Regions from separate parts of the Kocuria arenosa genome, predicted to be linked through region 1. Evidence: predicted binding sites of a transcription regulator. Region 1 holds the regulator's gene; the other holds the start of a gene.

Region 1 (3,424 bases):
CCGGTGTTCGACGACATCGACGCGGCCCGGCAGGCGGGCGACCTCACCGACGGCCCGTTCGCGGCGATCGCGAACAAGCTCGAGGAGACCCTCGTGCGGCAGGGGCTCGTGCGCATCGGGGAGATCGGGGAGAAGTTCGACCCGAACGTCCACGAGGCGGTGCTGCAGCAGCCCACGAGCGTGGTCGAGCCGGACCAGATCTCGATGGTGCTGCGCTCCGGCTTCCGGATCGGCGAGCGCGTGGTGCGGCCGGCCCAGGTCGCCGTCGCGGTCGCCGAGTGAGGCCCGTCCCGGCCTGATCCCGGCGACGGCAGGGGAGGTCCGCCGGCGGACCTCCCCTGCCCCGTCCACCCGTCCCCGGCGCCGCGGCGCCGGGGACGAGGACCACCACGGGGCTCTGCCCCGCAGGACCCCGACCGGCCCCACAGAAAGGAGGCGTCATGGCCAGCCAGGACTGGATCGACAAGGACTTCTACAGCATTCTCGGCGTGTCCAAGGACGCGTCCGCCGCCGACGTCAAGAAGGCCTACCGCAAGCTCGCCCGCCAGCACCACCCGGACCAGAACCCGGGCGACGCGGAGGCCGAGCAGCGGTTCAAGGACATCACGGAGGCAAACTCCGTGCTCTCCGACCCCGAGGAGCGCAAGCAGTACGACGCGATCCGCGCGATGGGCTCCGGGGCGCGCTTCACCGCCGGGGGCCCGAGCGGCGCCGGCGGCTCGGCGAACTTCGAGGACCTCTTCGGCGACATCTTCGGCGGGAGCGGCGGAGGGCGCCGTCGCCGCACGACCTACTCCACGGGCGGGTCAAGCGGTCCCGGCGGCCCGGGCGGGTTCGAGGACCTGTTCGCCCAGTTCGGCGGCCAGACCGGGTACGGGGCGCCGGGCGGCTACGGCGGGTACCAGGCCCCGCCGGCGCGCGGGGAGGACATCCGCACGGAGACGACCATCCCGTTCCGCTCCTCAGTGCACGGCACCACCATCAAGCTGCGCCGGGGCAACGGCCAGGAGACCACGGTGCGGATCCCGCGCGGCGTGCGCGACGGGCAGAAGCTCAAGCTCGCCGGCAAGGGCCACTCGGGTGCCGGCGGGGCCGGCGACCTCTACGTCACCGTCCACGTGACGCCGCACTCCTTCTTCCAGCGCGTCGAGGGCACGGACGACGTCGAGGTCACCGTGCCGATCACGTTCCCCGAGGCGGCCCTGGGCGCCACGATCGAGGTGCCCGTGCTGGACGGCGGCACCGTGCGCGTGAAGGTGCCGGCGGGAACGTCATCGGGCCGGCGCTTCCGCGTCAAGGGGCGCGGGTTCAGCACGGCCAAGGGCACGGGCCACCTGATCGTGACGGTCGAGGTGCACGTGCCGGCGGTGCTGGACGAGCAGGCGCAGGCCGCCGTCCGGGCGTTCGCCGAGGCGACCGCGGCCGATGACCCCCGGGCCGGCCTGGCCGAGAAGGCACGGGTGTGAAATGGCACTGGACGCCGACCAGCCGCTGTTCGTGATCTCCGTGGCCGCGGAGATCGCGGAGATGCACCCGCAGACGCTGCGCCAGTACGACCGGCTCGGCCTCGTCAAGCCGTCCCGCGCCCCCGGCCGCGCCCGCCGCTACTCCCAGCGCGACATCGAGAAGCTGCAGCAGATCCAGGTGCTGTCCCAGCAGGGCGTGTCCCTCGAGGGGATCCGGCGCATCCTCCAGCTGGAGAACCAGGTCGCGGCCCTGCGGTCGAGGGTGGCGGAGCTGTCCCAGGAGCTCGAGGTCGCCCGGGACCGGGCCGAGGAGTCCTCGCGGATCTTCGCCGCCGGTGTCGGCGGGGACGTGGTGCGCATGGCCCGCGGCGCCCGTCCCCGGGCCCGCAAGATCTCGCAGGCCGTGGTGCTGTACCGGCCCCCGCGCCAGCAGGAGCGCTGAGCAGCACCGGTTGCCCGACCGGTGCGGGTCAGGGCAGGTGCTTCTCGAAGCCCACGTCGTACGCGCCGCCCGCATAGACCCGGGCGGTCCCGGGCAGCGGGACGTACCCGCTGCTGCGGTACAGGGCGGAGGCCTCCGGCTGACGGCTGCCCGTGGTGAGGTAGACGCGCCGGTAGCCCGCCGCGGCGGCGAGCCGCTCGAGCTCGGCCAGGACCCGCCGCGAGATCCCCCGCCGGCGGCGCGCCGGGGCGGTCCACACCCGCTTGAGCTCGGCCGTGGCGTCGTCGTACCGGCGGAACGCGCCGCCGGCCACCGTCACGCCGCCCTCGAGCAGGAGCAGAAGCCCCCCGGTGGGAGCGGTGAAGTCGGCCACGGGGTGGTGCGCCATCTCCTCCGCCCCGATCTCGGGGCCGTAGCGCTCCACGTACTCGAGGTGCAGGCCCTCGAGCAGCGGCTGCGTGCGGGGATCGCCCGGGAGCACGACGACGAAGCCGTCGCGCTCCGCGCCGGGGACGGCGCTCACGCCGTCCGGCGGTAGACGAGGTCGCGTGGGACGCGGCCCGCCTCCCGCGCCTTGCGCTCGAAACTCGTGAGGACCCGTCCCTCCCAGCGGGGGGCCCAGCCCGTGTCCGGGTGCTCGTCGTCGGCGAGGGGTCCCGGGTGGACGTTCTCGAAGTGGGGGGACGCGTCGAGGACCTCGCGCATCACCAGGGCGTACTCCTGCCAGTCCGTGGCGAGCCGCCACAGCCCGCCCGGCGCGAGCACCCGGGCCGCGAGCTCGGCGAACGCGGGGGAGACCAGGCGCCGCTTGTGGTGGCGGGTCTTGTGCCAGGGGTCGGGGAAGAACACCCACAGCTCGTCGACCGAGGCCGGGGCGAGCATGTGCTCCAGGACCTCGGGCGCGTTGGCCTGCACCACACGGACGTTGTCCACGCCGGCCTGGCCCGCCTTGAGCAGCAGGTCCGCGATCCCGGGCTTGTACACCTCGACGGCGAGGAAGTTCCGCGCGGGGTCCTGGGCGGCGGCGTGCACGACAGCCTCCCCGAGCCCCGAGCCGACCTCCACGACCAGGGGCGCCTCGCGCCCGAAGGCCGCGGCCGCGTCGAACTCGTGGTCGGGGTGGACGGAGGTGTCCGTGCGCACGCGCGGGACGTCGAGCACCCGGGAGGGCGCCCAGTCGTCCCAGGCCTTCTGGCGGCGGGCGGTGAGGCGATCACCGCGGCGCACGAAGGAGTACGGCCGGCGGTGGAACGCCTCGGGGACGGGACCCTGCTCAGGGCCCTCGGCGGGGGAAGGGGTGTGCTCGCTCATCGCCCTACATCCTAGGGCCAGGGCGGGCCACCGGCGCGCCGGCGCCGGGGACGGGCGGCTCGGACCAGCGACGGCGCGGCGCCTCCCACACCGCGAAGCGGGCGAGCAGCCCGTCGGCGTCCCGGGCGACCACGGCGGCGTCCCGGTACTCGGGGCGCACGAGGCCGGCCGCGGACATCGAGGCCACCGCGTCCAGCAGGGGCCT
Region 2 (3,424 bases), on a different contig from region 1:
ACTCGCTGGCGGCGGCCACGATCTCGCGGCGGCGCTCGTCCTTGTACTGCTGGCTCACCCGGGGCACGGCCCCAGCCTACGCCACGAACGGTCGTTCGATCGGTGCCGTTGGGCGGGAGGGTGGGCGGTGGGCCGCGGCCTGCGTGGCAGAATGCGCCCATGTCTGCCCAGACCCTCAGCCCGTTCGTCGACGCCGCCCTCGACGCCGCCCACCTGGACGACCCCGGCACCGCGACCGGCCGCACGCTCGGGTGGGGCGTGGTCAGCACCGCCGACATCGCGGAGAAGGTGGTGCCCGACATCGCGGCGCTGCCCGACGCCCGGCTCGTGGCCGTCAGCTCGCGGGACCAGGCCCGTGCCGAGGACTTCGCCCGCCGGCACGGTGTGGAGCGGGCCTACGGCGGCACCGCCACCACCACGGGACTGGACCGGCTGGCTGCCGACCCGGACGTGGAGATCGTCTATGTGGCCACGCCGCACGGCTACCACCACCGGGACGTCTCGGCGCTGCTGCGGGCCGGCAAGCACGTGGTGTGCGAAAAGGCCCTCGCCATGACCGCGGCGGAGGTCCGGGACCTGCTCCGCCTGGCCCGCGAGCACGGCGTCTTCCTCATGGAGGCCGTCTGGACCCGCATGACCCCCGGCTTCCGCACCGCGATGCGCTGGGTCCGGGAGGGCCGGCTCGGCCGGGTGCGCTCGGTCGAGGGGTCCATCGGCACGCACCGGTCCCTGGACCCGGCCCACCGGCTGTTCCGCCGGGCCGACGGCGGCGGGGTGCTGCTGGACATGATGGTCTATCCCCTGACGTGGACCTCCGCGGTGCTGGGGGCCCCGGAGCGCTGGAGCGCCCGCGCGGAGCTCGGCGCCACGGACGTGGACCTGGACACCGCCCTGACCCTGGACTTCGGGCACGGCCGGGCCCACGTCAGCGGCACCCTGTCCGCCACGGTCCCCCACCAGGTGACGATCAGCGGCACGGACGGCTGGCTGCGCGTGGACGGCCGGATCAACTGCCCGACCACCCTGGTCCTGCAGACCTCCGAGGGCGCCCGCACGGGCGCCGCCCCCGTCGTGGAGCACGTGGACGTGGCGGGCGCCGGGTACGTCTTCGAGATGCGCGAGGCCACGCGATGCGTGCAGCAGGGCCTGCTCGAGTCCCCCGTCATGCCGTGGGCCGACTCCCTCGAACTGGTGGAGCTCTTCGACCGGGTGCGGGAGCGGATCGGCGTGCGATACCCCCACGACGCCCGCTGAGGGGCGGTTCGCCCTGGGCGATGAGGACTCGGACCTGTTGAAGACCCCCGGGAGCGGCACTATCATGATCAACAGTTGAGTTGATCCGACTCAACTAAATGTCGAAGCCATTGCTCATATGGTTGAGGAGATGATTGACGTGGCCACGATGTTCACCCCGTTCAACGATTTCGATCGGCTCGCCGCCTCGCTGTTCGCCCGGCAGGGCCTGCGCGAGATGCCCATGGACCTGTACCGGGACGGCGACCAGTACATCCTCCGGGCGGACCTGCCCGGCATCGACCCCGAGAGCGTCGACGTCGACGTCGACGGCCAGCTGCTGACCATCCGGGCGGAGCGGGAGCTGCCCGAGGTGCAGGACGTCCAGTGGATCACCCGGGAGCGGCAGAGCTCCTCGTTCGTGCGCCAGCTCAACCTGGGCCAGGGCATCGACATCCAGAACATCGCCGCGAACTACGACAACGGCGTGCTCACGGTGACGATCCCCGTCTCGGCGCAGGCCAAGCCGCGCAAGATCCAGGTGGTCTCCGGCCAGGGCGAGCAGCAGGCCCTGGGCGAGGGCCGGGAGGAGTCCGGCGACCGCGTGATCGGCGAGGGCGAGCTCGTCAACGGCGCCGGGTCCACCCAGTCCACCGAGGGCTGAGCCCGGTCCACCGGCCCCGCGCCGGGCGGCACGCCACGGCCACGGGCCCGCTCCCCACGAGGGGAACGGGCCCGCCCCCGTGCCCGGGCCGTCCGCGCCCTCCGGCCGGACAGCGGGCGGGGCGCCGCCTCGGGTATCTTGGCACCAGGAAGCAGCACCACCGGTCCGACGACATCATGGGAGACAGCCCGCACATGGCCAAGATCATCTACACCCGCACCGACGAGGCGCCCCTGCTCGCCACCTACTCGTTCAAGCCGATCATCGAGGCCTACGCCTCGACCGCCGGCGTCGAGGTGGAGACCCGTGACATCTCCCTGGCCGGCCGCATCATCGCCGCCTTCAGCGATCGCCTGCCCGAGGACCAGCGGGTGGACGACGCCCTCGCCGAGCTCGGCGAGCTGGCCAAGAAGCCCGAGGCCAACATCATCAAGCTGCCCAACATCTCCGCCTCCGTCCCGCAGCTCAAGGCCGCGGTCACGGAGCTGCAGGAGCAGGGCGTCGCCCTCCCGGACTACCCGGACGAGCCGCGCTCCGAGGAGGAGAAGGAGACCCGGGCCCGCTACGACAAGATCAAGGGCTCCGCGGTCAACCCGGTGCTGCGCGAGGGCAACTCGGACCGCCGCGCCCCCGCCTCGGTGAAGAACTACGTCCGCAAGAACCCGCACCGCATGGGCGAGTGGACGGCGGAGTCGAGGACGAACGTCGCCACGATGGGCGCCGACGACTTCCGCGACAACGAGAAGTCCGTGGTCATGGAGGACGACGACGCCCTGACGATCCGGCTGGTCGGCGAGGACGGCAGCACCACGGTGCTCAAGGAGTCCATCCCGGTGCTGGCCGGTGAGGTCGTCGACGGCACCGTGATGCGGGCCGCCGCCCTGGACGCCTTTCTCGCGGAGCAGGTCGAGCGCGCCAAGCGGGAGGACGTCCTGCTCTCGGTGCACCTGAAGGCCACCATGATGAAGGTCTCCGACCCGATCATCTTCGGCCACGTCATCGAGGCCTTCTTCCCGGAGCTCTTCGCCGCCCACGGCGCGGCCCTCGAGAAGGCGGGCCTCTCCTCCGCCAACGGGCTCGCCGCGATCCTCAACGGCCTCGACGCCCTGCCGGCCGAGGTGCGCGACGACGTGCGGGCCGCGATCGACAAGGGCCTCGCCGAGGGCCCGAAGCTGGCCATGGTGAACTCCGACAAGGGCATCACGAACCTGCACGTGCCCTCCGACGTCATCGTCGACGCGTCGATGCCGGCCATGATCCGCACCTCCGGGCGCATGTGGGGCCCCGAGGGCGAGGAGGCCGACACCCTCGCCGTGCTGCCGGACAGCTCCTACGCCGGGATCTACCAGGTGGTGATCGACGACTGCCGCGCCCACGGCGCGTTCGACCCGACCACCATGGGCTCGGTGCCGAACGTGGGCCTCATGGCGATGAAGGCGGAGGAGTACGGCTCCCACGACAAGACCTTCGAGATCCCCGCGGAGGGCACCGTCCAGGTCGTCGACTCCTCCGGCGCCGTGCTCATCG

The links. The regulator HspR, encoded in region 1, represses chaperone genes until heat shock. The targets are predictions, from matches to a motif close to AAGTTGAGTCNNNNNGACTCAACTT.
Region 2: ACFYE3_RS09280 (Hsp20/alpha crystallin family protein) is a predicted target of HspR. The motif match lies at 1,327-1,351, and genes of this name have one in related genera.

What each region holds. Positions count from the first base shown of each region.
Region 1 covers NZ_JBHZTA010000001.1:404,598-408,021, forward strand. Annotated here, with positions in the region: gene ACFYE3_RS01905 (nucleotide exchange factor GrpE) at 1-282, shown strand, start outside; gene ACFYE3_RS01910 (DnaJ C-terminal domain-containing protein) at 441-1,466, shown strand; gene ACFYE3_RS01915 (heat shock protein transcriptional repressor HspR) at 1,468-1,908, shown strand; gene ACFYE3_RS01920 (GNAT family N-acetyltransferase) at 1,937-2,431, opposite strand; gene trmB (tRNA (guanosine(46)-N7)-methyltransferase TrmB) at 2,428-3,219, opposite strand; gene ACFYE3_RS01930 (LOG family protein) at 3,224-3,424, opposite strand, start outside.
Region 2 covers NZ_JBHZTA010000004.1:193,811-197,234, forward strand. Annotated here, with positions in the region: gene ACFYE3_RS09270 (TetR/AcrR family transcriptional regulator) at 1-67, opposite strand, end outside; gene ACFYE3_RS09275 (Gfo/Idh/MocA family protein) at 160-1,254, shown strand; gene ACFYE3_RS09280 (Hsp20/alpha crystallin family protein) at 1,385-1,897, shown strand; gene ACFYE3_RS09285 (NADP-dependent isocitrate dehydrogenase) at 2,092-3,424, shown strand, end outside.